DNA from 2 places in the Vogesella sp. EB genome. Region 2 is predicted to be linked to the other one. Evidence: riboswitches for the same ligand, from Rfam matches in the RefSeq annotation. Region 2 holds a riboswitch; the other holds the start of a gene.

Region 1 (15,867 bases), on a different contig from region 2:
ACAGCCGGATGTGCTGGTCAAGGGCGGCGACTGGACGGTGGACAAGATCGTTGGCAGCGCCGAAACGCTGGCCCGTGGCGGCGAGGTGCACTCCATTCCCTTCCTGTTCGATACCTCGACCACCGCCACCATCAAGAAAATCCGGACCGTGGACGGCCAATGAAAGACCTGGCGTTTTCGGTGTTGCGCACCTTGGCCGACGGCCGTTTCCACTCCGGCGAGGCGATGGCGCAGCAGCTCGGCTGTTCGCGCACTCTGGTGTGGCAGGCAGTGCATCATCTGGAGAACGAATTCGGCCTGACCGTGTTCAGCGTGCGCGGCCAGGGTTACCGCCTGCCGGCACCGTTCTCGCTGCTGGAGGTAGCTGCGGTGCGCGCCGGGTTGGACGAGCGTGCGGCCAACGTGTTCACGCTGGCGCTGGCCGACGAGATCGACTCCTCCAATACCCAGCTCACCACGCGTGCGGCGCAGGGCGCGCCGCACGGCCTGGTGCTGGCGGCAGAGCGGCAGACCGCCGGTCGCGGCCGGCTGGGGCGGCGCTGGCAGATGCGGCTTGGTGCCGGGCTGACGTTTTCCTTGCTGTGGCGCTTTGATCGCGGCCTGTCCGGTCTGGCCGGGCTGTCGCTGGTGGTCGGCATTGCCATCGTGCGCGCCTTGCGCGAATTCGGCGTGCCGGTGGCGCTGAAATGGCCGAACGACGTGCTGCTCGACGGCCGCAAGCTGGCCGGCATCCTGATCGAATTGTCCGGCGATGCGCTGGGACCGGCGGCAGTGGTGATCGGCATCGGCCTCAACGTGGCGGCGCCGGGCGAGGTGGACCAGCCGGTGGCCAATCTCGCCGATGCCGGTTGCAAGGTTGGCCGCAATGCACTGCTGGCGGCGCTGCTCAACCAGCTGGCACAGGTGCTGAGCCAGTTCGATCGTGACGGTTTTGCCGCCTTCCGCGACGAGTGGCACCAGCTGGCGGCCTTCATCGGCCAGCCGGTGCGCCTCAGCTTCAGTCATGGCGAGCCAGCCGACGGTGTCGCCGTCGGCGTCGACGACAGCGGGGCGCTGCTGGTCGACGGCGCCGCCGGCCGCCGCGTGTTCCATGTCGGCGAAGTCAGCCTGCGAGCGGCGCCATGAAGCTGCTGATCGACGCCGGCAACACCCGCGTTCAAGTGGGCGCTGTGGGACGGCAGGCAGCTGCAGCTGCAGGGCGCGGTGGCGCACGCCGACATCGCCACCCTGGCCGCGCCGTGGGCGGCGCTGCCGCTAAGCGCGGTGCTGGCCGCCAGCGTGGCGCACGATGCGGTGCGGCAGGCGATCGAGGCGGCGGCGCCGCTGCCGGTGCAGTGGCAGCGCGCGCAGGCGGCGGCGTTCGGGGTGCGCAATCACTACCGCAATGTGGCGGAGCAGGGCGCCGACCGCTGGCTGGCGGTGCTGGGCGCGCGCCAGCGCTATCCGGCACAGGACGTGGTAATCGCCAGTGCCGGCACCGCGCTGACGGTGGAGGCGCTGACCGCCGAGGGCGACTACCTCGGCGGCCTGATCCTGCCCGGCTACCGGCTGATGCTGGCCAGCCTGGCGCAGAATACCGCCAATCTCGACCGGGCCGCCGGCCTGGCCTGCGCCTTCCCGCAGGGTACCGAGGATGCGCTGGCCTCCGGCACCATCGACGCGCTGTGCGGCGCCATCCAGCGCCTGCAGCAAAGGTTGGCCGCACGCACCGGCCGGTCGCCGCTGCTGCTGCTCACCGGCGGCGATGCCGCTTTGTTGCAGCCGCACCTCCCGCCGGACACGCGGATGGTGGATAATCTCGTCATCTATGGATTAGCAAGCGTGGCAGACGGCTCATGAAGTGGTTTCTCGTAATCGTGGTGGTACTGAACGTGCTGGTCGGCCTCTATGGTGTGCTGAAGCAGAAACCGGCCGCCGACATCGGCGCGCAGGACATCAATGCGGCACAGCTGACCATCCTGCCGGCCAGCTGGAGTCCGGCGTCCGCGCCGCTGGTGCAGCCGGAAGCCAGCGCCGTCACCGCGCTGCCCGACAATCTCGACGCCAGCGTCGCTACCCCGGCGGCGGCACTGCCGGCAACCCTCGCCAGCCAGCCAGCCGTACAGAAGCCGGTCATGCCGAAGCCGGCGGCACCGCTCAAGACCGACACGCCGACCGTGGCCAAGGTTGAGCTCACGCCGGCGGCCAAACCGGTCGCGGCCGGGCAGTGCCTGGCGTGGGGCGCGCTGGACGCCAAGCAGTTGGCACGGGTGCAGGGCGGGCTGCCGGCGCTGAAGCTGGCCACCGCGCCGCAAAGCAGCGTCAAGGAAGAAGCGCGCGGCTCCGGCCGGGTGTGGGTGTTCTACCCGCCGCTGGCGACCAAGGCGGAAACGCAGACGCTGGTGGCGGAGCTGAAAGGCAAGGGTTTCGACAGCTACATCGTCAAGACCGAGGGCGAGTTCAGCGGCCACCTGTCGTTGGGCCTGTTCTCGAAAGAGGCGGCTGCGCAGGCACTGGTCATGCGGCTGAAGGCCGCCGGCTACGACAAGGCCAGGGTCGATGCCCGCAGCGAACGCAGCCAGCTCACCACCCTCAGCTTCCGCGCGCTGGACGCGGCCCAGGCCGACAAGCTGCGTGCGCTGCAGCAGCGGCTGTTGCCCGGCATCCCGCTGCGCGCCTGCAGCTGATCGCGAACCCGAGGCAGACCGTGCGGTCTGCCTTTTTCTTTGGCCCGCCATGCATCGACAACACTTTTCCCGGCTGCTGGACCAGCGCGTTGCCACCCGCAGCCTGTACCGCGAGCCGCTGACCTGGTTGCTGGGCGGCGCGATGGCCTTCATCGCCGGCGCGCTCAATGCCGGCGGCTTTCTCGCGGTGCAGCGCTACACCTCGCACGTGTCCGGCGTGGTGTCGTCGATGGCGGACAATCTGGTATTGGGCGACGTGTCGGCAACGTTGGCCGCACTGGCCGCGCTGCTGGCCTTCATCGCCGGCGCCGCCCACGCCGCGTGGCTGATCAACTGGGCGCGGCGGCAGCGCCTGCGCAGCGGCTACGGCGTGTCGCTGATCGAGGAGTCGTTGCTGCTGCTGCTGTTCGGCGTGTCCGGCGCCGCGCTGGCGATCGCACCCGCGTTCTTCGCGCCGCCTATCGTGCTGCTGCTGTGCTTCATCATGGGCATGCACAACACCATCGTCACCAAGCTGTCCGGCGGCCTGCTGCGCTCCACCCATATGACCGGCATCGCCACCGACATAGGCATCGAGCTGGCCCGCGCCAGCTATTTCAACCGCGACCGCAGCAGCAAGGTGGCGCAGGTGCACGCCAACCGCGAGCGGCTGCAGATCTACCTGCTGATCCTCGGCGCCTTCTTCGTCGGCGGCCTGGTCGGCGCACTCGGCTTCAGCTACCTCGGCTACGGCTTCAGCGTGCCGCTGGCGCTGTTCCTGTTCGTGCTCGGCCTGCGCCCGCTGTGGTACGACCTGCGTCTGCGCTGGCGCTGGTGGCGGCACAGTCGCAGCGCCGTGCCGCGTGAAAAGACATGAATCTGTCATCTAAGTGACATGGTTTCGTGATCTGGCTGTCACGGGACTGCCTTAAGGTAGGCGCGGTCAACAAACGCATGCCGCCACGAGGTTTATCATGTCCGACAGCTACAAATACAAACAATACGGTGTCGATGACACCTCCAACACCTGTGCCAACCCGGCGCTGTCCGAGGTGCTGGAAGCCCGCTTCTCCCGCCGCAGCCTGCTGCAGGGCACCGGTGCCCTCGGTGTGGCCGGCATGCTGTCGGGCAGCTTCGCCACCCTGGCCGAAGCCGCCAGCGTGCCGTTCGCCAAGAAGACGCCACTGCTGGGCTTCAAGTCGATCCCGTTCTCCAGCGATGACCGCGTGGTGGTGCCGGAAGGCTACAGCGCCGACGTGCTGTACGCCTGGGGCGACCCGGTCGGCATCAAGGGCAATATGCCGGCGTTCAAGCAGGACGCGTCCAACAGCGCCGCCGAGCAGGCGGTACAGGCCGGCATGCACCACGACGGCATGAGCTACTTCCCGCTGCCGCTGGCCGCGGCCGGCTCCAAGCACGGCCTGCTGGCGATGAACCACGAATACACCGACGACGGCCTGCTGCACGTCGACGGCATGAAAAAGTGGAATGCCGACAAGGTGCTGAAATCGCAGCACGCGCACGGCGTGTCGGTGATCGAGGTGGAAGACACCGGCAAGGGCTGGCGCGTGGTACGGCCGTCGAAATACGCGCGCCGCATCCATGCCAACACCCCGATCGCGATCAGTGGTCCGGCTCGCGGCCACAAGCTGATGCAGACCGAGGCCGACCCGAAGGGCGTGGAAATCCTCGGCACGCTGAACAACTGCGCCAACGGCCAGACGCCGTGGGGCACCTACCTCACCTGCGAAGAGAACTGGGACGGCTACTTCGTCAACGACTCCGGCACCCTGTCCGCCAACGAGAAGCGCTACGGCATCAACAACAAGGGCGCCGGCTACAACTGGGCGGTGGAAGACTTCCGCTTCGACCTGCAGCTGAACCCGAACGAAGCCAACCGCTTCGGCTGGGTGGTGGAGATCGACCCCTTCGACGCCAGCGCCAAGCCGGTGAAGCACACCGCGCTCGGCCGCTTCAAGCATGAAGGCGCCACCGTCACCATCGCCCCGTCCGGCCATGCCGTGGTGTACATGGGCGACGACCAGCGCTTCGAATACATCTACAAGTTCGTGTCCAGGAACAAGTACAACGCCAAGAACCGCAAGGCCAATATGGGCCTGCTGTCGGAAGGCACGCTGTACGTGGCGCGCTTCAATGCCGACGGCGCCGGCGAGTGGCTGCCGCTGGTGCACGGCCAGAACGGGCTGACCGCCGAGAACGGCTTTGCCGACCAGGGCGAAGTGGTGATCATGGCGCGCCTGGCCGCCGACAAGGTCGGCGCCACCAAGATGGACCGTCCGGAATGGATCGCGGTCGATCCGCGTCGTCCGGGCAGTGTGTACTGCACGCTGACCAACAACAGCGACCGCGGCAAGGACGGCAAGCCGGGGGCCGATGCGGCCAACCCGCGCAACGGCAACCTGTTCGGCCACATCCTGCACTGGCAGGAAAACGGTAGCGATGCCGCCGCCCTGGGCTTCAAGTGGGACATCTTCGTGCTGGCCGGCCGTCCCGACGCGGCCAAGCCGGAACATGTCGGCAACATCAAGGGTGACGCCTTCGGCAGCCCGGACGGCCTGAAATTCGACCACAACGGCGTGTTGTGGGTACAGACCGACGTGTCCACCTCCACGGTGAACATGAAGGAATACCAGGACATGGGCAATAACCAGATGGTGGCGGTGGTGCCGGAAACCGGCGAATTCCGCCGCTTCCTGGTCGGCCCGAAAGGCTGCGAGATCACCGGCCTGGCGTTCACCCCGGACATGAAGACCATGTTCGTCAACATCCAGCACCCGGGCGAGCCGGATTCCGAGCGCAACGACCCGGCCAAGCCGACCGCGATTTCGCGCTGGCCGGACGGCGCCAACGCCGGCCGTCCGCGTGCCGGCACGGTGGTGGTGCGCAAGCTGAACGGCGGCGTGATCGGCAGCTAAACCGCTGGCACCGCCGCGAAGGACAACAGCCCCGCGACTGCGGGGCTGTTTTTTTGCGGCCAACGTTGGCCGCAGCGCTGCCGGCGAGGTGTCATCCCCGTCAGCCTGCCCGCCAGGCGCGGGGCGTTCAGTCCGGCAGCGGCGGGCAGCGCACACCGTCCGGCTGGCTGCGCGCGGCGGTGTCCGGATGGCTGGCAAACCAGCTGCCGGGGCTGTTTTCGTCGGCGGCGGCCTGCGGGTGGGTGGCGGCTTCGATGCGTTGCAGGCTGTAACCCAGCAGGCACGGTGACAGGCCGTGTGCCCGCAGGCGGGCGTAGGCAAAGCGGTCGGCTTCGCGCTCGTGGGCGCGCGAATAGTCGGCATTGGCCAGCGAGACCGGCAGCACCAGCAGCGCGCTGCTGGCATCGCCGGTGATCAGGCTCAGCGCTAGCAGCAGGCCGGACGATTGCAGCGCGCTGCGCAGGCCGTGCCGCGCTTCGACGTGCCCTGCCTCGTGCGCGAGGATGGCCAGCAGCTCGTCATTGCGCTGGATCAGCGCCAGCAACTGGTCGGTGACGACGATCGTGCCGCCGGGCAGGGCAAAGGCATTGGGGCCGATGACCGCCGCGTCGCGCAGCAGCAGGCGGTAGCGGTAGCGGCTGTCGGGCAGCAGCGCCTGCAGTTGTTGCTGCAGCCGCGCACGCCGTGCCTCGCCGTGGCGGCTGGGGCCGATGGCACCGCTCTGATCCAGCCACTGCAGGGTGCTGTCCGCCAGCGCCTGCTCGACCGTTACCGGCACCAGCGGCGCCAGCGCCCCGGCGGCCAGCGGCAGCAGATGGCGGTAGCCCAGCCACAGGGCCGCGATGGCCAGCAGTGCCAGCCCGGCCAGCGCGCGCCAGCTTTGTTGCAGCCAGTGGCCGCTGCGGTCGCCCCAGGACAGCCCGCCGATCAGGCGGCGGATGGCGATGCGGTCGGCTACCTCCAGCGTGCTGCCATCCGGCAGCTGCAGCGTGTCCGGCAGATCGGCGACGCCGGCTTCCAGCCGGATATCGGCCAGGCGATAGCGGTATTGCCGGCCATCGCGCAGCAGCAACAGCTCGTCGTCGATGCGGCCAACGTTGGCCGCCTGCGCCTGCGGCGTTTTGCCGTCGCGCCATAAGGCCTTGATCGTCACCATCCCAGATCCAGCGCCATCAGCTCGGCCAGTTCGTCGCCACGGGCGTCGTCCAGCTGGTTAAGCGGGGTGTGCAGCGGCAGTGCCGACATATCGCTGCTGCTGAGCAGGGACATCGACTGCAGCTGAAGGCGGAGGGTACGGATGCGTATCCACGGCCAGGCCAGTCCCAGGCTGAGCAACAGGGCCAGCGTATTGGAAAAGTGCAGCCCCAGCATCTGGCGGCTGGGCAGCGACCAGACCAGGCGCGCTTCCAGTGTCACCAGCTGCAGCGAGGTGTGGTTGATCAGCACGCGACTGATCGCCATGCGCGCATAGCCCAGTGTGGCCATCGTCCACAGCGCCGCCAGCATGGCGAAGAAGACGATGTCCAGTTGCGTCAGCGTCGCCCGGCCAAACTGCACGGCAATGCCGTGCGCGAAACCGCTGAGCGTGGCCACCTGCCAGATGATCCCTCCGATAATGCCGGCTCCCAGCAGATAGCAGACTGCGGCCAACGTGCTCCCCAGCGCCGCGCGATAGAGCGCGCCGGCGCAGGGCTGCAGCTGCAGCTTGGCCTGTCCCAGCGTGCTATGTCCGGCGATAAAACGCTGCTTGATCTGCGTCGCCCACGGCCACGCCAGACCGAGGCTCAGGATCAGCAGCGCCCAGCTTTTGGCAAAGGCTTTATAGCTGTCGGCGCTGCTGCCGCTAAAACGGAAGCGCATCTGGTTCCAGCTGGTGTTGGCCAGCCGGAAACGCAGCGCCTGCACCCCGAGCCACGGCGCGGCGGCAATGGCGAGCAGCGCGATGGCCGCGTGCAGCAGCGGCAGGCTTTCGGAAAACGTCCACGCCGCCAGCGCCAGCAGCATGATGAGGCGGCCCTTCAGGATGGCGATCGGCTTGCCGTGGTAATCAAAGCGCCCGCCATCCAGCGTGGTGTGGCCGAGCAGGTATTTCTGGGTGCGGACTTTCGCCCACGCCGAGTAAATCCCCAGCGTGACGATGGTGAGCACCACATTGACCAGCCACAGCCGGTAGTACGCGCGCGTGGTGGCGGTGAAGGCAAACGGCAGCACGTATTTGCCGCCTGGCGGGGCTGGATGATGATCGCGTTGATTCATTGAGAACGTCTCTCGCTAAGTAGTTAATTCCACGGCAAAACTTGCTCTGTCTCCAGACAAGCGGCACACTGCGCGCTGCGCACCGCGGGGTGCGCCAGCCTCAAACCGTCGGCTGTACAGATGGACGGTAATCGTCGTGGCGCGTCGCCGCGGCGTGCTCTTCTTGCGGAGCGAACATGTCTGACGATCAAATCAAGGGCGACGGCGCCATTCGCCGCCAGAGCCTGTACGGCTCCTCCATCGAAAATACCTACGCCGGCGTGCTGTCCTTCATGCGCCGCAACTACACGCGCAACCTCGACGGCGTCGATGTGGCGGTGTCCGGCATTCCGCTGGACCTGTCGGTGACCTACCGTTCCGGCGCGCGCCAGGGGCCGCAGGCGATCCGTGCCGCCAGCGTGCAGCTGGCCGAGCTGAAGCCCTACCCGTGGGGCTTCGACCCGTTCGACGACCTGGCGGTGATCGACTACGGCGACTGCTGGTTCGACGCGCACAACCCGCTGACCATCAAGCCGTCCATCATCGAACACGCGCGCACCATCCTCGCCTCCGGCGCCAAGATGCTGACCTTCGGCGGCGACCACTTCGTCACCTACCCGCTGTTGATCGCGCACGCCGAGAATTATGGTAAGCCATTGGCATTATTGCACTTCGACGCGCACTGCGATACCTGGCCCGACGACGAGCCGGATTCGCTCAACCACGGCACCATGTTCTACAAGGCGGTGAAGGAAGGTCTGATCGATCCGGCCAAGTCGGTACAGGTCGGCATCCGCACCTGGAACGACGATTTCATGGGCCTCAACGTGCTGGGCGCGCCGTGGGTGCACGACAACGGCGTCGATGCCACCATCGCCGAGATCAAGAAAACCATCGGCGACGCCCCGGTGTACGTCACCTTCGACATCGACTGTCTCGACCCGGCGTTTGCACCGGGCACCGGCACCCCGGTACCGGGCGGCCTCACCACCGCGCAGGCGCTGAAGATCATCCGCAACCTGGGCGACCTCAACATCGTCGGCATGGACGTGGTGGAAGTGGCGCCGAGCTACGACCAGAGCGAAATCACCGCCATCGCCGCCGCGCACATCGCCTGTGACATGCTGTGCCTGATGCGCAACAAGAAGGTGGCCGGCACGCTGTAAGCCATCCGCCTGCGGCCAACGTTGGCCGCAAACACAAAACCGCGCCGGGTGCAGACAGGGCGCGGTTTTTTCATGGGGGGCCGGTTCAGTGTGGGACGAGCAACAGCAGCAACAGCAGGCTTTCGCACAGCTCGATGCCGGCGCCGAGGCAATCGCCGGTCATGCCGCCCAGTTTCTTTTTTAGGTATGTCCACCACCACAGCCCGGCCAGCGGTGCCAGCAGCAGCGGCGGCGCCAGCCACCACGAAGCGGTCGCCAGCAGCGCGGCGCTCAGCCAGAACGACGGCCAGTGCGTGCGCCAGGCGAAGCGCTCGCCGCTGCCGGCGGCGAGGCTGGGCAGCGTCGCCGACCACGCCACGGTAAACAGCCGCGCCCACGCCGGCACCAGCAGCAGCGGTGCCAGCTTGGCGGCCAGTATGGGTAGCCCGGACAGGTAGCCCGGGTAAGCCGCAGGTGCATCCGGGGAATAAAGCGCACCCTGGGAAAACCCCGCCTCCGCCAGCGAGAACTTCAGCAGCAGCATCAGCAGCACCAGCTTGGCGATCAGCTGCATCGCCATGCTCATCACGCCGAAGCTGCCCAGGTGCGGGTCCTTCAGCACTTCCAGAAAGCGCTCGCGCGAACGGTGTGCCGCGCCCTGCGCATCGGCGAGGTCGGCGAGGCCGTCCAGATGCAGGCCGCCGGTGACCCACAGCCAGGCCAGCAGGCCCAGCAGCGCGCCCAGCCACGGGTCGAGCAGGCTGCCGGCCAGCACGGCCAGCCACACCACGGCGCCGACCAGCAGGCCGACCGGCGCGAACCAGCGCGCGGCGTCGGCGAGCCACGCCGGGTCGAAGGTTTTCAATTGCGGCGTGGGCAGGCGGGTGAGGAACTGCACGGCGAGGATCAGTGAGCGCATGGTCGGGGCGTCGAGGAGGGAGCGTTGTGGGTAACTTCCGGAAACCGGCGTGGCTGTGGATAACTCAGTGGCCGCCGTGATCCGGCGCTTCCAGCCGCGTGAGGTAGGCCGGATGGCCCTCCAGCATCGACAGCTGCGCGAAGCCGCCGCGCTGCACCGCCATCAGCCGTGCCACGTTGAAGTCGGTGCCCAGCAGCTCGGCCAGCAGCACGTTGATCACGCCGCCGTGGCTGACCAGCACGCGGTGGCTGCCGCGCGCCTGCTGCATCCAGTCGGCGAAGCCGGTCAGCACCCGGGTACGGAACTGCTCGAACGATTCGCCGCCCTCCGGCGTCAGCAGCCCGCGCGCCAGCAGCGTCTGCCAGTCCGGCGTGGTGGCGGCGATGTCGGCCAGCGGCCGGTTTTCCCAGGCGCCGAAGTGGCACTCGGCCAGCAGCGGTGCCACCTGCAGCGGTACGCCGCAGGCCAGCGCCTGTTGCACCGCGAATTCGCGACAGCGCAGCAGCGGCGAGGTGGCCATGCTGGTCACCGGCGCGTGACGCACGATGCGCTGCCAGCTGGCGGCCAAGTCGGCGGCGCCGCGTTCGGTCAGCGGCAGGTCGGTGTGACCGATCAGCCGCCCCTGGTGGTCGATGTCGCCGTGGCGCAGCAGGGTGAGGGTGTAGGGATTCATGCCGGCTCCGACTTGCCGGCGACGCCGGCCTCGGCAAAGGTGGCCATGCCGGCGTGCAGCGCGATCGCCTGTTGCAGCAGCGGGATCACCGTCGCCGCGCCGGAGCCTTCGCCGAGGCGGAAACCGAGGTCAAGCAGCGGCGTCAGCCCCAGGGCCGCCAGTGCCAGCTGGTGGCCGGTTTCCTGCGAGCAGTGGCTGGCGATGAACCACGGCGTGATCGCCGTGTCGATGGCCTGCGCCGCCAGCGCGGCGGCGGTGCTGATGAAACCATCCAGCAGCAGCGGCACGCCCTGCGCCGCGCCTTCCAGATAGAAGCCGGCGATGGCGGCGATTTCCAGTCCGCCCAGCTCGGCCAGCAACGCGCGGCCGTCCAGCTTGGCCGCCGCCACGCGCGCCAGCGCGTCGGCCACCACCTGCCGCTTCAGCGCCAGGCCGGCGTCGTCGACACCGGTGCCGCGCCCGACGATGCTGTCCACGCTGTGGCCGGTCAGGCGGCAGATCAGCGCCGCCGACGGCGTGGTGTTGCCGATGCCCATGTCGCCGGCGATCAGCAGCGTCGCGCCGCTGGCGATGGCACGCCGTGCCGCGTCGCGGCCAACCTCCAGTGCCTGCTGCACCTCGGCGGCGCTCAGTGCCGCCTCGCGGCGGATATTGCCGCTGCCGGCGCGCACCTTGGCGTGCACGATGGGCAGGCCGTCGAGACTGGCCGCCACGCCGGCGTCGACCACTTCCAGCCGTGCCTGGTTGACGCGCGCCAGTACGCTGATCGCCGCGCCGCCGTGCACGAAATTGGCCACCATCGCGCCGGTCACCGCCTGCGGATAGGCTGACACCCCCTCGGCGCAGACGCCGTGATCGCCGGCAAACACGGTGATCGCCGGCGACAGCGGTAGCGGCACCTCGCGTCCCTGCAGCGCGGCCAGCTGGCAGGCCAGGCTTTCCAGCTGGCCGAGGCTGCCGGCGGGTTTGGTCAGCTGTTGCTGGCGGGCCTGGGCGGCGGCGAGGGCGGACAAATCTGGGTGGGGAATGCGCGACATGATGGCTCCTGACAACGAATGGGGCAGACCTTACGGCAGGGCCGCCCATGCTGGCAACCGTCTTGAGCAGGAATAAGCTAATTGCCGCCGCGGCGGGATTTGTGCGGCGCACACGGGTATAATTGCGCCCCTGCAGGTGTCCGGCCTGTCAATGACAAGGCCGGGTGAAACGGGAAGCCGGTGACAATCCGGCGCTGCCCCCGCAACGGTAAGGCCTGATCGCGCGCCGCGCGATCCAGGAGCAACAACCGCCACTGTCCATCAGGACGGGAAGGCGTTGCCCCGCAAGGCCGAGCCCGGAGACCGGCCTGCAATGGACGCGGCGGAATCGCGTCTAGCTGGAGCATCGCGGGGAGGCGATCTGACAGAACGTTGGCCGCAACGGCCGGTGTATGTCCTTATTTCTCCGCACTCCCTTTATCTCATCCCGGAGTGTGTATTCATGTTCAACAACAAACCCCTGGCCGCGCTGGTCGCGCTGGCCTGTAGCCCGCTGGCGCTGGCCGCGACCCCCGTGACCCAGCTGGATGAAGTGGTGGTCACCGCCAGCCGCAGCCCGGACAAGGTCAGCGACCTGCCGGTCAACGTGTCGGTTATTACCGCCGCCGACATTGCCAACAGCACCGCGCGCACGGTGCAGGACCTGTTGTCGACGCTGGCTGGTGTACACGTGTTCAACAACACCGGCTCCGCCGACAGCGCGATGGTCGACCTGCGCGGCTTCGGCATGACCGGCATCAGCAACACGCTGATCCTGATCGACGGCGTCAAGCAGAACACCAATGATCTGCTCGCGCCGAACCTGGGCGTGGTGCCGCTGAGCGAGATCGAGCGCATCGAGGTGGTACGCGGCAGCGGCGCGGTGGCCTACGGCGGCGGCGCTACCGGTGGCGTGGTCAACATCATCACCCGCAGCGGTTTCAAGGCCGCCAACGGCGTGCAGGCCACGCTGACTGCCGGCAGCTACAACCTGAAAAAGCTGGATCTGTCCGGCCACCTCAGCGGCCAGCAGGTGGCGCTGGATGCCTTTGTGAAGTCGCTGAGCAGCGACAATTACCGTGCCAACAGTGCCGAGCGCAACGACAGCGCCGGCCTGACGGCCACCGTGCGCCACCAGGGCGGCGACGTGCGCCTCTATGCGCGCAGCAGCAACCAGGACTTGCGCATGCCGGGTGCCCGTAGCGTCAACCCGGCTACCGGCGTCGACGAGTTCGGCAATGATCCGCGCGGCACCAGCAAGCCGAACGACTACATGGACATCAAGACCGATGCCTTTGGCGTGCAGGCGCGCCAGTCGCTGGGCGAAGGCATGCTGTCGCTGGATGTGGCCACGCGCGCGAAGCAGTCGCAGTCCGAGGCTTCCGGCTGGCTGGAGCAGCGCGATCTGGACGAACAGTCGGCCAGTTTGCGTTACGAGCAGGAGCTGGGTCGTCACCGGCTGGTGTTCGGCGTCGATACGCTGCAGAGCGATATGGACGTGAATAACGGCAGCCCCGCGACGCTGTCGACCCGCATTCGCCAGCGCCATGTTGGCGGTTTTGCCGACGTGCTGCTACGTCCGCAGGCCGGGACTTCGATCAGTATCGGTGGTCGTACACAGCGTATCGAGGACAGCGCCGTCGATTTCACCGGTTTTGCCAATAGCTACCAGAGCAACAAGGAGCTGCACGCCTGGCAGCTGGGCGCCCGTCAGGCACTGACCGGCCAGCTGGAGGCGTATGCCAAGGTTGGCCGCAGCTTCCGTCTGGCCAATGCCGACGAGCAGGCTTATGTGTCCTCGCCATTGCTGCCGCAGACCTCGCAGGACAAGGAAATCGGCCTGGACTGGAAGCAGGGGGGGCAGGCGCTGCGCGCGGCGTGGTTCCGTTACGACCTGACCAATGAAATCCACTTCAACAAGCTGGTCGGTTTCTTTGGCAGCAACGTCAATCTGGCGCCGACCCGTCGTCAGGGCCTGGAGCTGGAAGGGCGCAGTCAGCTGGCGGCCAACCTGGAGCTGAACGGTAACCTGACCTGGCAGCAGGCGACCTTCCGTCAGGGTGCGGCGGGTGGCGTCGAGCTGGCCGGCAACGAGGTGCCGATGGTGCCGCAGCAGCTGGCCACGCTGGGCCTGAGCTGGCTGCCGCAGGAGGCCAGCCGCATCGGCCTGCAGCTGCAGTATGTCGGTAAGCAGCGGCTGGACAACGACCAGGCGAACCAGTTCGACAAGCAGCTGGATGCCTATACCGTGCTTAACGCCAAGTTCAGCCACCGCTATAGCAAGCAGCTGAGCGTGGCGCTGGACGTCAACAACCTGTTTGATCGCCGTTATGCTACTTACGGTATTCGCTCCGGCTCAACTGGCTCGACCGGCAAATACGATCTGTACCCGGCTGCCGGCCGCAACGTGCAGGCTTCGCTGACGGTCAACTACTAAGCCGTTCACGGCCGGCCGCCGCCCCGGTTGGCTAGATCCGCCCCTGTCGCCGCCCTCGTCGGGAGGCAACGGGGGCTTTTTCATGCCGTTACCCGCAGCGAAGGCTGGTGGCGGTAAATTGCAGCGGGGTACGTATTGTGCAGTGCACGCAGGTATAATCCCGCCCCTGCAGGTGTCCGGCGTGCCCCAAGCGCGCCGGGTGAAACTGGGAAGCCGGTGCAATTCCGGTGCTGCCCCCGCAACGGTAAGGTCTGGGCGCGCATGGCGCGCCCCAGGTGCAACACTCGCCACTGTCCCGCAGGGACGGGAAGGCGTTGCCCCGCATGACCAAGCCCGGAGACCGGCCTGCAACAGACGCGGCGGAATCGCGTCTTGCTGGAGCATCGCGGGGAGGCGAGCTGACAGTTCGCCTGCCGCAACGGCCGGCGCGCGTGTCTTTTGGTCCTGATTTCTCCGCACTCCCTTTTTCTCATCCCGGAGTGTGTATTCATGTTTGACAACAAAACCCTGGCCGCGCTGCTGGCGCTGGCCTCCGGCCATGCCGCCGTGGCCGCCAATCCCGTCACCACTGGCGAGACCGTGGTGGTCACCGCCACCCGCAGCGCGATCCCGCTCAGCCGCGTGCTGGCCGACGTTACCGTGCTCGGTCGCGAGGAAATCGAGCAATCCGGTAGCCTGAGCCTGCCGGAGCTGCTCAGCCGCCAGCCGGGGGTGGAAGCCTACAGCAACGGCGGCGAGGGCAAGTCCGCCACCCTGCTGCTGCGCGGCACCAAGGCCGATCACGTGCTGGTACTGGTCGACGGCATGCGCATCGCCTCGGTCACCACCGGTGCCACCGCGCTGGAACACCTGCCATTGGCGGCGATCGAAAAGATTGAGATCCTGCGCGGCCCGGCCTCCAGCCTGTATGGCGCCGACGCCATCGGCGGCGTGATCCAGATCTTCACCAAGCGCGGCGAAGGCGGGACGGCACTGAGCTTCCATGCCGGCATCGGTGCCGAACACAAGCGCAGCAGCGGCGCCGGGCTGTCCGGCAAGGCCGGCAACACTGCCTTCAACCTCGCGCTGGAGCACAACCGTACCGACGGCATTTCCTCGCGCAGCTTCCAGCCGGGCAAGTACAACCCCGACCGTGACGGCTATGAAAACACCACCTATCTCGCCAGCGTGCAGCACGAGCTGGCCGCCGGCCACAGCCTGGGGCTGAACCTGTACCAGACCGAGGCCAGCAGCGCCTACGACGCCACCGTCAACAAGGCGGACGAGTTGCGCACGCGCCTGCAGGGGCACAGCATCGAGCTGAAAAACCAGCTGCGGGCCAACTGGCAGAGTACCTTGCGCTACGCCGAGACCAATGACCGGCAGCACACCTTTACCAAGGGTAACTTCAGCAAGCCGTCCGCGATTGCCGCTACCCGCCAGCAGGAATGGCAGTGGCAGCACGACGTGCAGTGGCAGGGCGTCGGCCAGTTCAGCCTCGGCGCGGCGCGCACCGAGCAGCAGATCGAGACCCTGAGCAGCTTCAACGGCACCCGCCGCAACGTGGATTCGCTGTTCGCCGCCTACCAGGGCAGCTTCGGCGCGCACCGGCTGCAGGGCAGCCTGCGCCACGACGACAACTCGCAGTTCGGCGACAAGGCCACCGGCCAGCTTGGCTACGGCTATGCGCTGACACCGCAGTGGTTGCTCGGCGCCGCCTACGGCACCGCGTTCAAGGCACCGACCTTCAACCAGCTGTACTGGAGCGGCTCCGGCGCCAGCTATCACGGCAACCCGGCTCTGCGTCCGGAAGAGGCGCGCAACCGCGAGCTGTCGCTGAAGTGGCGGCAGCAGGGTGACTACTTCAGCGTGATCGTGTTCG
Region 2 (15,867 bases):
GTTCGCCGAATCGCCGCTGGCGCTATACCGCGCGCTGCGCAGCCTGAATCCGTCGCCGTACATGTTCTTCTACCACTTCGACGATTTCCACGTCGTCGGCGCCTCGCCGGAAATCCTGGTGCGCCGCGAGAACGACACCGTCACCGTGCGCCCGATCGCCGGCACCCGCCCGCGCGGCAAGACGCGCGAAGAGGACCTGGCGCTGGCGGAAGACCTGCTGGCCGATCCGAAGGAAATCGCCGAACATGTGATGCTGATGGATCTCGGCCGCAACGACGTCGGCCGCGTCGCCGACACCGGCAGCGTGACGATCACCGAAAACATGATCATCGAGCGCTACTCGCACGTGATGCACATCGTGTCCAGCGTCGAGGGCAAGGTGCAGCCGCAGGTATCCAACATCGACATCCTCAAGGCCACCTTCCCCGCCGGCACCCTGTCCGGCGCGCCCAAGGTGCGCGCGATGGAGATCATCGACGAGTTCGAGCCGACCAAGCGCGGCGTGTACGGCGGCGCCGTCGGCTACCTCGGCTTTACCGGCGACATGGACCTGGCGATCGCGATCCGTACCGCAGTGATCAAGAACGAGGTGCTGTACGTGCAATCCGGCGCCGGCGTGGTGGCGGACTCGGTCCCGGAATCGGAGTGGCTGGAAACGCAGAACAAGGCGCGCGCGGTGATCCGTGCCGCCGAGCTGGTGCAAAGCGGCCTCGACGCCTGAGCCCCACCCGCTGAAAAACATTGCGGCCAACCTTGGTTCAAGGTTGGCCGCAATGTTTTTCAGTGCTGGTGTTGCGGCATGTCCGGCCAGCGCGCGTAGCGCTGCTCGATGCCGCGCCAGTTGCCGTCGCGCTTGAGCATGTGCAGCGCCTGTTGCAGCTGTTTCACCACACTGGCGTCCAGCTTGCGGTTGCAGGCCAGGTACAAGTCGACACGGTTGAAGGCCAGCACCGGCTCAATGCGCGTGTCCAGCTGCCGCTGCAGCAGCAGGCCGTTGGCGGTGAAGCGGTCGCTGGCCCACAGGTCGATACGGCGCTGCAGCAGCTTGTCGATATTGTCACGGTCCTGCGGCGCGGCATCGACCTTCATATCGTGCTGGCGCAGGTAGCTGTCGCGCACGTCGCCGTAATAGGTGCCGATACGCAGGTGGCGCACCTCGTCGAGGCTGCGAAATGAAATGAAGCGGCCGCGCAGCGCGTACAGCGTCCACTCGCTGTGCGTCAGCGGCCCGATCCACTGGAACGACGCCTCACGCTCCGGCGTGCGCGTCACCGAGAACAGGCAGGACTGCGGCGTTGCCAGCACCGTGTTGTAGGCGCGCTGCCACGGATAGGCGCGCAGCCGGTACGGCAGATTGGCCTGGCGCAGCATCGCGATCACCTTGTCGGCGACAAAGCCGCTGACGCGCTGCTCACGCTCGATCTGGTACGGCGGGAAGTGTTCGGTGGCAATCAGCAGACTGTCGGCGCTGGCAAGGTTGGCCGCGGCCAGCAGCAGCATCAGGATCAGGCGCATGGCAACCGTTCGGGGAAATGGGATCGGCGGCAAAGATAGCAGAAAGCCTGTCACAAAAAATTCTTTTTCTCACAAACACGATGACATATTTTGCCACTGTGGCACGGCCGCCACCGCTGGCGCCGCAGTGGCAGTACGGGACGCCGGATGCGGACTTGTGCGCGGCCGAGAATGCGACAGGGCGCGGCATTACCGCGAGTCCGGGCCACGCTCAGCTCATCAGCCACTCGCGCAGGTACTCGCGCGCCTGGCGCAGCTGCGGCCCGGCCAGCAGCGTGATGCGTTGCGATTCGGCGCGGCCGACCTCGCTTTCGGTCGGCACGTACAGGCTGGCCAGCATCGCCTTGGCGTGCAGGCCGCCCAGACCGGCAACGCTGTTGAGCTTGAACAGGTTTTCCAGCCCCACGCCGCGCTGCTGGAAGCTGGTGGGGGCGGCGGTCTTGCACTCGATCAGGTACAGGTGGTTGTTGCACAGGATCGCCACGTCGTATTCGTTCTCGACATTGTGATGGCTGATCTTGACGCCGACGGCGGCATCGCTGATCGGCAGGATCTGCGCCAGCTCGGCCACCTGCGACAGCAGCCACACCTCCAGCCAGCCGCCGGCGAGAAAGAAGCGCGCCCGCGGATCGAGGCAGCGCATGTGGCCGCTGTCGCGGAACTCCACCATGCCGCTGGCCAGTAGCCAGTCGTACAGCACGTGTTCGCCGCTGGACAGCGGGTGCTGGCTGAATTGCTGCTCGTCCAGGTCGTTGCACAGCCGGTTGAGTAGCGACAGCGACTTCGGGCGCAGCGCGGCGTGTTCCGCCAGATCGCGCGCCAGATCCTCGTGGTGCGGGCTGCGCCGCTCCAGCCGGTAGTGGATGGCGAGGATGCGGCTGCCGTAGAGCGCGAAATAAGCCTCCAGCGACAGCCCTTCGGCGATTTCGGTGCCGCTGTGCAGGCGGCTGCTCTCGCCGCCGAGCAGCCAGATCAGGCGGTCGTTGTCGTGTTCCACCGCCATCAGCGGCAGCCGGTGTTCGCGCGCCAGATCGTAGGCCAGCGCCGCCTGCACCGGCGACGCGGCGCTGATATTGAAACAGACGCCGCCCTGCACCAGCTCCTGCAGCCGCTGCCGCAACGCCAGCGGCTGGCTGTCCGCCGGCAGCGTCTCCACCGCCGCGGTCAGGTGCAGCTTTTGGCAGACGCCGAGGATGTCGAAGGCGAGGTCAAGGTGAGCGCGGTGGCACAGCAGCGTCACCCGGTCGATGTCGAAACGCGGGTCCAGCGCCGGGGTAATGATGTCGCTGACGACATGGTCAACAAAGGCCAACAGGTGCATGACGCGCTCCAGCGGGACAGGGCATGACTGAATTCTATGCCCAAGCCCGCCGCAAATGCCACGCCCATTGCCGCGCCGCGCGCGTCAGTACAAGCGCTTGGCCGCCAAGCTTGGCCGCCGGCTCAGGCGTACGCCGCGGCGCGCGGCTGCGGCTGCTGGCGGATATCGGCCACCAGCACCGCCAGCTGCGCCAGCCCGTCCTGCCACTGGCGATGGCCGGACGCGACATTGATATGGCCGGCGTCGCGCAGCCAGTGCAGCGGGCTTTGCCACAACGCCGCCATCCGCGCCGAGCGCAGCGGCAGGCTGAACGGGTCGCTGTCGCTGGCCACCACCCGCGCCGGGAACGGCAGCGCCAGCTCCGGCAGCGGCGCGAACGGCTGCAATGCGGCTGGGGCGCTGGCGCGCTCGACGTCCGCCGGCGCCACCAGCAGCGCACCGGCAAGCTTGTTGCCGTAACGTGCCGCGTAATGCGCGACCGTGGCGCAACCGAGGCTGTGCGCGATCACGATCACCGGCTGCGTGGCGGCCGCCACCGCCGCGTCCAGTGCCACCAGCCAGTCGTCCAGCTGCGGCGTCTGCCAGTCGTGGTTGGCCACCCGCGTTGCGGCCAACGTTTGTTGCCAGTGGCTCTGCCAGTGCTCGGGGCCGGAATTGTTCCAGCCCGGCTGGATGATGTAGTCGAAGCCAGAAAAATCGTGCGCCATGCTGCTGCCCCCAAGGTATGGAAAGATTCTGCCGTCACCATAACCGCGCCACTATATTTCCAAAAATAATTATTTTTTGTTTTGTTATTCCTTTTGAAAATATAAAAGCCGGCAGCATGGGCTGCCGATCTGCTAAAATCGCCGACTGCCTTGGTGCTTCGCCGGCGCACGCCGGCAAGTTAAACGGGAAACAGGTGACCCCTGTGCTGCCCCCGCAACGGTGCGTTTCTTCAAGAACCTGTTCAATGTCTGCTGCGACAGCTCCCAATGGGGCGATACGGCATTAAAAACGACTTCGGCATGCTTGTTTATATTAGTAACAAATGCCACTTTCTCAGTCGTTTTTGACTTGTCTCGCGTGAGCTCGCGAGGATTTGAACAGGTTCTAAGGTCTGCCGGCCCTGCCGTCATGACCGCCCTGCCCATCGCCACTGTGAGTCATCACGGGAAGGCGGGCAGACGGCGAAACCAGCCCGGATACCGGCCACGGCGAACGCGCGCACTGCCAGTCAGTGCGTCCCGACACATGCTGCGGAGGGCGGCATCCGGTCAGATTGCTGATCCGTGCGCCTGACGCCTGCCCCTTCCGCGATTCCGATATCGCGCCCATGTCCCACAGCCTGACGCTGGACCGCCCATTGCGCGGCGCCCTGCGCTTACCCACCCTGCCCCTGTTGACGCTGCTGGCACTACTCAGTGGCGGCAGCTTGCTGCTGGCCTGCAGCAGCGGCTCCATCGCGCTGGGCGCCGGCGAGCTGTGGCTGGCCGCCAGCGGCCACGGCAGCCAACTGGCCGATACCCTGCTCAGCCTGCGACTGGAACGGGCGCTGACCGCCTGGGTCACCGGCGCCTCGCTGGCACTGGCCGGCGTACTGATGCAGTCACTGCTGCGCAATCCGCTGGCCGATCCTTACGTGATGGGCGTCTCCGGCGGCGCCTCGGTCGGCGCGCTGCTGGCGCTGTGGCTGGGGCTGGCACTGTGGCAGGTGGACAGCGCCGCGGTCGCTGGCGCGCTGACGCTGTCGGCGCTGCTGTTCCTGCTGGCGCGCCGCGATTTCGCGCGCAGCAGCGGCACGGTGCTACTGCTGCTCACCGGCGTGCTGCTGTCCGCCGCCTGCGGTGCGCTGATCTCGCTGCTGCTCACCATTGCGCCGGACGCGCAATTGCGCGGCATGGTGTTCTGGCTGGTCGGCGACATCGCCGGCACCCCGCTGCGGCCGTGGCCGTGGCTGGCCTTGCTGCCGGCCGCGCTGCTGGCGTGGTGGCAGGCGCCGGCGATCAACCTGCTGGCGCTGCACGGCGACCACGCGCTGACGCTGGGCGTGCCGGTGGCCATGCTGCGCCGCCTGCTGCTGGTACTGGCAGCCATCCTCACCGCCAGCGCCGTCAGCCAGGGTGGCAGCATCGGCTTCATCGGCCTGATGGTGCCGCACGCCTGCCGCCTGCTGTGCGGCCCGGACCTGCGCCGGCTGATCCCTGCCGCCGTGCTCAGCGGCGCCGCGCTGCTGGTGCTGGCCGACACCCTGGCGCGCACCATCGTCGCGCCGATGCAGCTGCCGGTCGGCGTGCTGACCGCGCTCCTGGGCGTGCCGGTGCTGTTCTGGCAGCTGCAACGCACCCGCCGGAGGCTAGCCTGATGCTGCACTGTGACCAGCTCACCCTTCGCCATGGCCACCGCACGCTGCTGAAGCCGCTCACCTGGCAGGTCCGCGCCGGCGAATGCTGGTGGATCGCCGGCCGCAACGGCTGCGGCAAAAGCACGCTACTGGCCACGCTGGCGGCGCTGCGCCGCGCCGACGGCGGCCACATCCGCCTGTGCGGCCAACCTCTGCCGCAGCTGACGCCGCGCCAGCGCGCACAACGCCTCGCCATGCTGCCGCAGGCCAGCCACGATGCCTTTGATTACGCGGTGCAGGATGCCGTCGCCGCCGCGCGCTTTGCCTGGCCGGACGCCGGCGACAACCCGCAACGCATCGCCGCCGCGCTGGACGCCTTCGACCTTGGCCGTCTGGCGGCACGGCCACTGCAGGCCTTGTCCGGCGGCGAGCGCCAGCGCGTGGCACTGGCCAGCGTGATGGCGCAGGATGCGCCGCTGATCCTGCTCGACGAGCCGTCCAATTCGCTCGACCTCGCCCACCAGGCCGCGCTGCAGCAGCAGATCGGCCGCTGGTGCGCGCAGGGCAAGGCGGTGCTACTGGTCAGCCACGACCTGCAGCTGGCCCCGGCCTGCGCCAGCCATGCGCTGCTGCTCGACGAGCACGGCCAGCACCGCCAGTACCCGCTGGCCGAACTTAACGCCGAGCACCTCGCCGCCGTGCTCGGCTACCCCTTAACCCGACTCCACCACGCAGGCCACCCCTGCTTCTTACCCGGACACCCATCATGAGCCACACCGAAGACCAGGGCCGCACCGAGCGCCACAACGAGCGCATGGCGCGCAAGAAAGAAATCATGGACGCCAAGATCGCCGCCGCCGACCAGCACCGCGGCGTATTCATTGTCAACTGCGGCAACGGCAAGGGCAAAAGCTCCAGCGGCTTCGGCATGGTGATGCGCGGCCTCGGCCACGAGATGCAGGTCGGCGTGGTGCAGTTCATCAAGGGCGCGATGTCCACCGGCGAAGAGCGCTTCCTGCGCCGCTTCCCCGACGAGGTGCAGTTCCACGCGATGGGCGAGGGCTACACCTGGAACACGCAGGACCGCGAGCGCGACGTCGCCCGCGCCGGCGAAGCGTGGGAAATAGCGCGGCAGATGCTGCAGGACCCGGCCATCGGTCTCGTGCTGCTCGACGAGCTGAACATCGCGCTGAAATACAAGTATCTGGATGTGGAAGACGTGCTCGACGACATCATCGCCCGCCCGCCGGGCCAGCATGTCATCGTCACCGGCCGCGGCGCACCGCAGGCGATCATCGACGCCGCCGATACCGTCACCGAGATGACGCTGGTCAAGCACGCGTTTGCCGCCGGCATCGCCGCCCAACCCGGCATCGAGTGGTAACCCCCCGATACACCATCACGCCGGCCCGTTTCCGGCGCAAGGTTGGCCGCAAGCGCATTGCGGCCACCTTGCCGGCCATCGCCATCGCGCCGGCAACGGCACACCCATGCGTGACCTGCCCCGCCCATCGAAATGAAAGCAAGCCCATGAGCTGCAAAGCCCTTCTCCTCTCCGCCATCGCCTCCGGCCAAGGCAAGACCACCGTCACCGCCGCCCTCGCCCGCAAGCTCTCGCGCGCCGGCCAGCGGGTGCGCGTGTTCAAGACCGGCCCCGATTTCATCGACCCGATGCTGCTGGCCGCCGCCAGCGGTGGCGATGTGGACGTGCTGGACTTGTGGATGTGCACCGAGGCGCAATGCCACGCGCTGCTGGCCGAGGCGGCGCGGGAGTGCGACTACCTTCTGATCGAAGGCGTGATGGGGCTGTACGACGGCCAGCCGTCCAGCGCCGATCTGGCCCGCCACTTCGGCGTACCGGTGCTGGCGGTGCTGGACTGCTCGGCGATGGTCGGCACCGCGCTGGCCATCGCCCGCGGCCTGCGTGATCACGGCCAGCTGCCGTGGGCGGGGATGCTGGCCAACCGCGTCGCCAGCCCCGGCCACGCCGACATGATCCGCGCCTGCGGCACGGCAGAGCTGCCGGTGGTCGGCCACCTGCCACGGCAGGTCGAGTCGCTGCCGGAGCGCCACCTCGGCCTGCACCTGCCGTCCGAGCTGCCCGATCTCGCCGCGCGGCTGGATGCACTGGCCGACGCGCTGCAGCTGGACGACGCGGTACTGGCGTCGCTGCCCGAGTTTGCGCCGGCGCCGCAGGTGCAGCCGGCCTTGCCGCCACTGCTGGCCGGCCGCCGCATCGCCATCGCCCGCGACGCCGCGTTCGCCTTCATCTACGCGGCCAACCTGCGCACGCTGGCGGCCATGGGCGCGACGCTTGCCTTCTTCTCGCCGCTGGCCGACGAAGCCATTCCGGCCGGTGCCGACGCCGTCTGGCTGCCCGGCGGCTATCCGGAACTGCACGCGGCAACGCTGGCGGCCAACCAGCGCTGGCAACGCAGCCTGCACGCCGCCGTCGCCGCCGACACGCCGCTGTGGGCGGAATGCGGCGGCATGATGGCGCTGACGGAAAGCCTCACCGACACCGACGGCCACCACCACGCGATGGCCGGCGTGTTACCCGGTAGCGTGCGCATGGGCAAGAAACTGGCGGCGCTGGGCAGCCAGGCCTGGCCGCACGGCGCTGGCGAGTTGCGCGGCCACACCTTCCACTACTCCAGCTTCGACACGCCGCTGGCAGCGCTGACCCACTGCCAGCGCAAGGACGGCCGTGCCGGCGGCGAGGCGGTGTACCGCCACGGCAGCGTGCAGGCCTCGTACTTCCACGCCTACTTCGCCAGCAACCCGGCCGCCGCCGCCGCGCTGTTCCTGCCGCCATGCGGGGCAGCACCATGCTGAGCGTCGCCGCGCCGATGGCGGCGGCGCTGCTGCTTGATCGCCTGCTCGGTGAGCCACGCCGCTTTCACCCGCTGGTCGGCTTCGGCACTGTGGCCAACGTGCTGGAAAAAACACTCAACGTTGGCCGCAAGCGCCTGCTGCGCGGCCTGCTGCGCGGCCTGCTGGCCTGGGCGCTGCTGGTGTTGCCGCTGCCGCTGGCCCTGTTCTGGCTGCTGGCACAGTTGCCGCCACTGGCGGCCGCCACCGTCAGCGTGGCGGTGCTGTACTTCACCCTCGGCCGGCAAAGCCTGCTGGAACACACCCGCCCCATCGGCGCGGCGCTGCTGGCCGGCGACCTGCCGCAGGCGCGCGCACTGGCCAGTCGCATCGTCAGCCGCGAGCTGCGCGATGCCGACGAGGCCGCCGTTACCCGCGCCGCCGCCGAATCGCTGCTGGAAAACGGCCACGACGCGGTGTTCGGCGCGCTGTTCTGGTTTGCCGTCGGCGGCGCCCCGGCCGCGCTGGCCTTCCGCCTCGCCAACACCCTGGACGCGATGTGGGGCTACCGCAACCCGCGTTTCGAACGCTTCGGCAAAGTCGCCGCCCGCGCCGACGACGTGTTGGGTTTCGTGCCGGCACGGCTGACCGCGCTGGCCTACGCGCTGGCCGGCCACACCCGCCTCGCGCTGCGCTGCTGGCGCACGCAGGCGCCGCAGTGGGACACGCCCCAACGCCGGCCCGGTGATGGCCGCCGGCGCCGGCGCGCTGGCAATCCGCCTGGGTGGCGCCGCCACCTACCACGGCCAGCTGGAAGCGCGGCCAACGTTGGGCGATGGCGCCACGCCCGCCGCCGCCGACATCGCCCGTGCCGCGCGGCTGCTGGACCGGGCGCTGCTGCTGTGGCTGCTGCTGGCGATTCCGCTATGAAACAACCCTACTCGCTACGCCGCTACCAGCCGGCAGACAGCACGGCACTGCGCGACATCTTCCACGCCGCCGTGCACCAGCGCGCGGCGCGGCATTACAGCGCGGCACAATGTGCGGCATGGGCGCCGGCAACATACGACCCCGCCGTCTGGCAGCAGCACCTGCAAGCCCGCCAGCCGTGGCTGCTGTGCGACGGCAAGCACATCGTCGGCTTTGCCGACCTGCAAGCGGACGGGCTGATCGACCTGTTTTTTGTGCACCCGGCGCAAGGCGGCCAGGGCGCCGGCACGCAGCTGATGCAGCACCTGCTGCATGAGGCGCGCCGCCTGCAACTACCGGCGCTGCACGCCCATGTCAGCTTGGCGGCGGAGGCGTTTTTCCTGCGCCACGGTTTCAGCGTGCAACAGCGCAACATCGTCACCGTGCGCGGCCAGCAACTGGAAAACTGCCTGATGGAAAAACGCCTGCCATGAACACCCTGCGCCCCGTACACGGCGGCAACCTGCACGCCGCCATCGCCACTTACGGCGGCGAGCCTGCCGGCTGGATCGACCTGTCCGCCGCGCTCAACCCGCGGCCCTACCCGGTGCCGGCCGTCCCGCCCGCGCTGTGGCACACGCTGCCGCAACCGGACGCCGGCTTTATTGCCGCCGCCTGCGCCTACTACGGCGCGGCCAACCTTTTACCCGTCGCCGGCAGCCAGGCGGCGATCCAGGCGCTGCCGCGACTACGGCCGCCCGGCCGCGTTGCCGTCGCCCACCCCAGCTACGGCGAACACGGCTGGCGCTGGGCGCGACACGGCCACGCCGTCAGCCGCCATGCCCACGCCGACATCGGCGCGCTGGCCGGCCACGTCGACGTGCTGATCCTGTGCAATCCGGACAATCCTTCCGGCCACGCCTACCCGGCCGCCAGCGTGCTGCAGTGGGCAGAGCAACAGGCCGCGCGCGGCGGCTGGCTGCTGGTGGACGAGGCGTTTGCCGATGTCACGCCGGCGCTGTCGGTCACCGCCCACGCCGGCTATCTGCCCGGCCTGATCGTGCTGCGCTCGCCGGGCAAGTTCTTCGGCCTCGCCGGCCTGCGACTGGGTTTTGTCGCCGCCGAGGCGGCCATCTTGCAGCAGCTGGACGAGGAGCTGGGGCCGTGGACCATCCCCGGCGCGGTGCAGCACATCGCCACCGCCGCGCTCTGCGATGGCGCCTGGCAGCAGCAGGCACGCGCCGATCTTGCCGCACGCCGCGCAAGGTTGGCCGCACTGCTGGCAGCCAACGCGCTGCCGCACGCCGGCTGCGACCTGTTCGCCGGCGGCGAGTACGCGCACGCCGCCGCGCTGCAGCGGCATCTGGCGACGCAACACATCTGGTGCCGGCTGTTTACCGAGCCGGCACCGCGCTTCCGCCTCGGCCTGCCGGCCGACGAGACCCACTGGCAACGACTGGCCGCCACGCTGGCCAGCTTCCGTGACAAGGACACCTCCGCATGAAACGACTTCTCCCGCTGCTGGCCTGCCTGCCGGCACTGGCCGCACCGGTCAGCGTCATCGACGACCAGGGCAGCCGCGTCACCCTGCCCGCCCCGGCGCAGCGCGTAATCAGCCTGGCGCCGCACGTCACCGAGCTGGCCTTTGCCGCCGGCGGCGGCGCGCGCCTGATCGCCGTCGATGAAAACAGCGACTACCCGGCGGCCGCCAAAGCGCTGCCCAAGGCCGGCAGCTTCCGCGCCATCGACCTGGAACGCATCGTCGCCGCCAAGCCCGACCTGCTCTTGGTGTGGCTGCACGGCCCGTCGGCGCGGCAGCTGGAGCCGCTGCGCCAGCTCGGCATCCCGCTGTTCTACAGCCAGCCCAAGCGCTTTGCCGACATCCCGTCCAACCTGCGCCGCATCGGCCAGCTGCTGGGCAGCAGCGCGCAGGCAGAACAGGCGGCGCGCCGCTTCGAGCAGGATCTGGCCGTGCTGCGCCAGCAGCAACAGGGCAAGCCCAAGCTCAGCGTGTTCTACCAGGTGTGGGACAAGCCGCTGTACACCCTCAACGGCCAGCACATCGTCAGCGACGCCATCGCGCTGTGCGGCGGCATCAACATCTTCGCCCGGCTGCCGGTCACCGCACCGGTGGTCACCGACGAGGCGGTGATCGCCGCCAACCCGCAGGTGATCCTGTCCGCCGCCATGCGCCACAACGACGACCTGCTCAAGCGCTGGCAGCGCATGCCTGGCATCGCCGCGGTGCAAAACCGGCAGCTGCACCAGGTCAACGGCGACCTGCTCAACCGCCCGACCCCGCGCATGATCGAGGGCACGCGCCAGCTGTGCGCCAAGCTCGACCTCGCCCGCCGCTAACCCAATAACCGCCTCCGAGTCCGCCATGAGCCACTACCAACGCATTGCCTGCCTGTGCACCGAAGCCGTCGAAACGCTGTACCTGCTCGGTGCGCAGGACCTGATCGCCGGCATCTCCGGCTTTACCGTCTACCCGCCCGAGGCGCGCCAGGACAAGCCGAAGATCAGCGGCTTTTCCAGCGGCAAGCTGGAGAAGATCCTCGCCGTCGAACCCGATCTGGTGGTGGCGTTTTCCAGCCTGCAGAGCGACATTCTGAAAGACGTGGCCGCCGCCGGTGTCGATATCCAGCACTTCAATCATCATGATCTGGCCGGCGTGCTGCGCATGGTGCGGGTACTGGGCAGCCTCACCGGCAAGGAGGCGACGGCGCAAACGTTGGCCGCAAGCCTGCAGGCGACAATGGACGCCGCCCGCGCCGAAGCGGCGGCCAACGACGCCGCCGGCCTGCCTCGGCCGCTGGTTTACTTCGAAGAGTGGAACGACCCGATCATCACCGGCATCGGCTGGGTCGGCGAGCTGATCGCGCTGGCTGGCGGCCGCGATGCCTTTGCCGAACTGGCCGTCCATAAACGCGCGAAAGAACGCATTCTCGCCGACCACCGCGAGGTGGCCGCGCGCCGGCCTGATTTGATCGTCGGCAGCTGGTGCGGCAAGCGCTTCCGCCCGGAAACGGTGCTGGAACGCGACGGCTGGCAGGATGTGCCCGCCGTCAAAAACGCCGAGCGCGGCCACATCATCGAGATCAAGTCCGCCGACATCCTCGCCCCCGGCCCGACGCTGCTCACCCGCGGCCTGCCGCAACTGCAGGCGCTGATCCGGCAGTGGCACGCCGACCGCGCCGCCGGAGCGCTGGCATGAGCGCCCCGCACTGGCCGTGGCCGACGCTGATGGTGCAGGGCTGCACCTCCGACGCCGGCAAGAGCACCGTGGTCGCCGCGCTGTGCCGGCTGCTGGCCGACCGAGGCCTGCGCGTGGCGCCGTTCAAGCCGCAGAACATGGCACTCAACAGCGCCGTCACCGTCGACGGCGGCGAGATCGGCCGCGCGCAGGCACTGCAGGCCGTCGCCGCACGTGTGGCGCCGCACAGCGACATGAACCCGGTGCTACTCAAGCCCAGCTCCGACACCGGTGCGCAGGTGATCATCCACGGCCAGGTACGCGCCGACATGAACGCGCGCGACTACCACCAGTACAAGACCACCGCGATGCAGGCGGTGCTGGAGTCCTACGGCCGCCTGCAGCAGCAGTACGACGCGGTGATGGTGGAAGGCGCCGGCAGCCCGGCCGAGATCAACCTGCGCGAGCGCGACATCGCCAACATGGGCTTTGCCGAGGCGGTCGATTGCCCGGTGATCCTCGTCGCCGACATCGACCGCGGCGGCGTGTTCGCCCACCTCACCGGCACGCTGGACTGCCTGAGTCAATCCGAGCGCGACCGCGTCATCGGCTTCGTCATCAACCGCTTCCGCGGCGACATCAGCCTGCTGCAAGGCGGCCTCGACTGGCTGGAAGCCAAGACCGGCAAACCGGTGCTGGCGGTGCTGCCCTACCTGCACGGCCTGATGCTGGACGCCGAGGACGCGGTGCAGACGCAACAGCAAAAAGGCGACTTCAACATCGTGGTGCCGGTGCTGCCGCGCATCAGCAACCACACCGACTTCGACGCGCTGCGCGCCCACCCCGGCGTCAACCTGCACTTCGTCGGCCCCGACGCGCCGAAGCCGCCGGCTGACCTGGTGATCCTGCCCGGCAGCAAGAACACCCGCGCCGACATGGCGTTTCTGCAAGCACAAGGTTGGCCGCAATACCTGCAGCGCCACCTGCGCTACGGCGGCAAGCTGCTCGGCATCTGCGGCGGCTACCAGATGCTGGGCCGCCACATCCACGACCCGCTGGGCGTAGAAGGCAAGCCTGGCAGCAGCGCCGGCCTCGGCTACCTCGCCATCGACACCACACTGGCCGCCGCCAAGACCCTCACCCGCCGCGAAGGCCGCTTCGCCAACGCCGACGCGGCCGTCAGCGGCTACGAGATCCACATGGGTATCAGCAGTGGCGCGGACTGCGAACGGCCGGTGTTCATGCTCGACGACGGCAGCGTCGACGGCGCCGTCAGCCCCGACGGCCAGATCATGGGTAGCTATTTACATGGGCTGTTCGACCATCCTGATGCATGTCAAACGCTATTGCATTGGGCTGGCATGGACAATGCCACGGGGGTAGACTTGGCTGCGCTGCGCGAGGCGAGCATTGTTAGGCTGGCGGAGGCGAGTGAGGGGTTGGGGCGGAAGTTGGTAGAGACGAATACCCGTCCAGATGTGCCTTTGCCAGCAGATGCCGCACTAAGCGACTGAAAGAAAAAGGAAATACCCATGACACCTCATGGATATACCCACCCTCAAATTAGATATGCACACCGATGGTGTGTATATCACACGTTAGGTGCACCTACATAAACTGCGGAGACAGTAATGAATCTACTTAAATTATTATCAACCTTTCTTATCCTCAGCTATTTGTCAGGGTGCGCGACAGGCTCGGTCAGAATGATCGGAAATGCTGCCACTTATAAGAGCGGGAGTTGTGAGGTAACGGTGTATCAAACAAAGAATCAAGCCATAGAAAATGGTATGACAAAAGAAATATGCATTGTTGAAGGTAGCAGTGCGTTTAGCTTCGACCACAGCACCGAAGGTGCAATAAAAAACAACATCAGTAAATTATGTCAATGCGGAGTTAAAAGCGCATACATTGAGTCAGCTCACATAGAATCCCAAATGGGCATGAAGGAAATCTCCTACATAAACCTGGTTGGTTTCAAATAGCGCAAGCACCTAACAAATGGTTCAAGTCGCTCGCTTCGCTCACTCGGAACCGGCTAAAGCCGGCCCCTTAACCAAACGTTAGGCAAAGCTATGAGCTACATTGACTCAATTAATCATGAATTAGTCGGACATATTAACGGCCTACCTATATATCATCCGCTTGAGGCTATTACAGACGGAAAATGGGGTGATTATGATTTCTCATGCTCGCCCGAAAACCTGGTTATTGGCGGTGGTGCCGGCGAGCATCCAGCGTTAGTAATCCATCACCTTGGTTCGCTGGCTGCGCAGTACATTCTCCTATGTGTCGAAAAGCACAAAGAGCACTTTTCTGATGGCTTTGAGACTCCACCAGAAGAAACTATAAATCGTCTCAGTGACATCGCATTTGACACTGGAGAGAATCTTGAATTTTGTGGTTGGTCGATGACCTGCATTCGAGACTTTGTAGAGCTCGCTAAGTCCCAAGTACATTTCACCCCACTGCTTGAGAAACAATCTCCAGAGGAATGGATAAAAAATTCCATTGGAGAATTTGTGTATTTCTCACTTCCGGAGCTAAATCCATTCCACGCAGAAATAAATAACCTCCCTAGCATTATCGACTGGGAGCCTGGATATTGGATGTCCAACGTAACATGCCCACCACCAAACTACATCAAAAGCAAGAAAGAATCGCTTCAAGGTTCTGGATTTAAGGAACATGGTTTCTTTCGCTGGGATTATACGTATCCACCAAAGGTGTAACGGACTGTGCCACGCCTAACAATTGGTTCAAGTCGTTCGCTTCGCTCACTGCGGGACCGGCTAAAGCCGGCCCCTTAACCAAACGTTAGGGCTTTCACATACGAGGCTATATGGATCTAATTCCCCCAGAACTTAAGGCATGGATGCTACAAAGTGTCCCTGGAGTCATCCTGCTTGGTGCCATCGGCAGCATCATCGCAACCGATCTGATCTATTTCGTTCGATTAATCTTCAAGAATTTCGTAGACAGCAAGGAGCGCATTGCTAAGCGGCTTGTCTATGGTTATAGGAAATCCATAGACCTTGGAGAGCAATTTAGAGATATGCACGGTCCCTACTCCAATGAGACTCGGTATCTCGCGTCCGTCGTCTATGAGACAGGTATGTTTGTTGGGGTTGCCATCATGCTTCTTCTGTCGCTGGCACTATCAATTTTGGTCTATGTCATGTTTGCTCTTGAAAAGCCGCTGCCGTTAAGTACATTCATAGGCGCAACTATCTTTTTCGCAAACAAGACCCTTAAGGATGGGCTGTACATTACTAGTTTGCTTTCACAATAAACTCTTGACGCGAAGGAGGCAATTGAGAAAGCACAGCCAAAGTCATTCCCTGAATGGGAAAAAGCAGCAAAAATTGCTAGTCAGCCAAAGCCCTAACCCTACAGTCGAGCGGACCTGCGCTAAAAGCCGCACAGTCCGCTCACTTCCACGTTAACCCACAGAAAGGAATTTTCACTTGAGTGACTACAAAAAATTGTTCCAAGAAGTATCAGAATTCCTTATGGCCAAAGGCTACGGGATATTGGTAGAACAGGTGCGCGATGAACTCGCAACGGGACGATTGTCAGAAGAGAAGATTCAAACTCTAAAGGAAGTGGAAGGACGTTCGATTGGCCTCTTAAGTGATACCGAGTTCAAGAGAAGCCAATCCGCCGACTTTGTTCGACGGGATGACTACTCTGACGCCGAATCCGTGGTACTGCTTCTTGAAGCATCAAAGCGTGCCATTATTGACGGTGCGGCGATGGCTTCGCAAATCAAAGGTGCTCTTGAAAACTTGC

Evidence for each region. Region 2 has a riboswitch for cobalamin ahead of ACG97_RS05640 (iron ABC transporter permease). Riboswitches for the same ligand answer to the same signal wherever they lie in the genome.
Region 1: linked by a shared signal. The riboswitch ahead of ACG97_RS14055 (TonB-dependent receptor) and the one ahead of ACG97_RS05640 (iron ABC transporter permease) in region 2 are both predicted to bind cobalamin.

What each region holds. Positions count from the first base shown of each region.
Region 1 is NZ_LFDT01000029.1:25,472-41,338, reverse strand. It holds gene rfaE2 (D-glycero-beta-D-manno-heptose 1-phosphate adenylyltransferase) at 1-163, shown strand, start outside; gene ACG97_RS14110 (biotin--[acetyl-CoA-carboxylase] ligase) at 160-1,125, shown strand; gene ACG97_RS14105 (type III pantothenate kinase) at 1,204-1,839, shown strand; gene ACG97_RS14100 (SPOR domain-containing protein) at 1,836-2,666, shown strand; gene ACG97_RS14095 (YoaK family protein) at 2,716-3,522, shown strand; gene ACG97_RS14090 (PhoX family phosphatase) at 3,620-5,581, shown strand; gene ACG97_RS14085 (M48 family metallopeptidase) at 5,709-6,737, opposite strand; gene ACG97_RS17005 (YjgN family protein) at 6,731-7,837, opposite strand; gene speB (agmatinase) at 8,014-8,982, shown strand; gene ACG97_RS14070 (adenosylcobinamide-GDP ribazoletransferase) at 9,068-9,880, opposite strand; gene ACG97_RS14065 (histidine phosphatase family protein) at 9,945-10,553, opposite strand; gene cobT (nicotinate-nucleotide--dimethylbenzimidazole phosphoribosyltransferase) at 10,550-11,590, opposite strand; cobalamin riboswitch at 11,708-11,917, shown strand; gene ACG97_RS14055 (TonB-dependent receptor) at 12,033-14,006, shown strand; cobalamin riboswitch at 14,160-14,370, shown strand; gene ACG97_RS14050 (TonB-dependent receptor domain-containing protein) at 14,496-15,867, shown strand, end outside.
Region 2 is NZ_LFDT01000006.1:122,436-138,302, forward strand. It holds gene trpE (anthranilate synthase component I) at 1-721, shown strand, start outside; gene ACG97_RS05625 (ABC transporter substrate-binding protein) at 781-1,515, opposite strand; gene ACG97_RS05630 (Card1-like endonuclease domain-containing protein) at 1,727-2,836, opposite strand; gene ACG97_RS05635 (alpha/beta hydrolase) at 2,959-3,543, opposite strand; cobalamin riboswitch at 3,678-4,047, shown strand; gene ACG97_RS05640 (iron ABC transporter permease) at 4,152-5,180, shown strand; gene ACG97_RS05645 (ABC transporter ATP-binding protein) at 5,180-5,929, shown strand; gene cobO (cob(I)yrinic acid a,c-diamide adenosyltransferase) at 5,926-6,543, shown strand; gene ACG97_RS05655 (cobyrinate a,c-diamide synthase) at 6,690-7,994, shown strand; partial or broken gene ACG97_RS18125 (cobalamin biosynthesis protein) at 8,009-8,605, shown strand; gene ACG97_RS18130 (cobalamin biosynthesis protein) at 8,718-8,900, shown strand; gene ACG97_RS18135 (GNAT family N-acetyltransferase) at 8,897-9,373, shown strand; gene cobD (threonine-phosphate decarboxylase CobD) at 9,370-10,383, shown strand; gene ACG97_RS05675 (cobalamin-binding protein) at 10,380-11,237, shown strand; gene ACG97_RS05680 (ABC transporter substrate-binding protein) at 11,263-12,096, shown strand; gene ACG97_RS05685 (cobyric acid synthase) at 12,093-13,589, shown strand; gene ACG97_RS17510 (hypothetical protein) at 13,707-14,060, shown strand; gene ACG97_RS17145 (hypothetical protein) at 14,151-14,807, shown strand; gene ACG97_RS05695 (hypothetical protein) at 14,918-15,367, shown strand; gene ACG97_RS05700 (hypothetical protein) at 15,543-15,867, shown strand, end outside.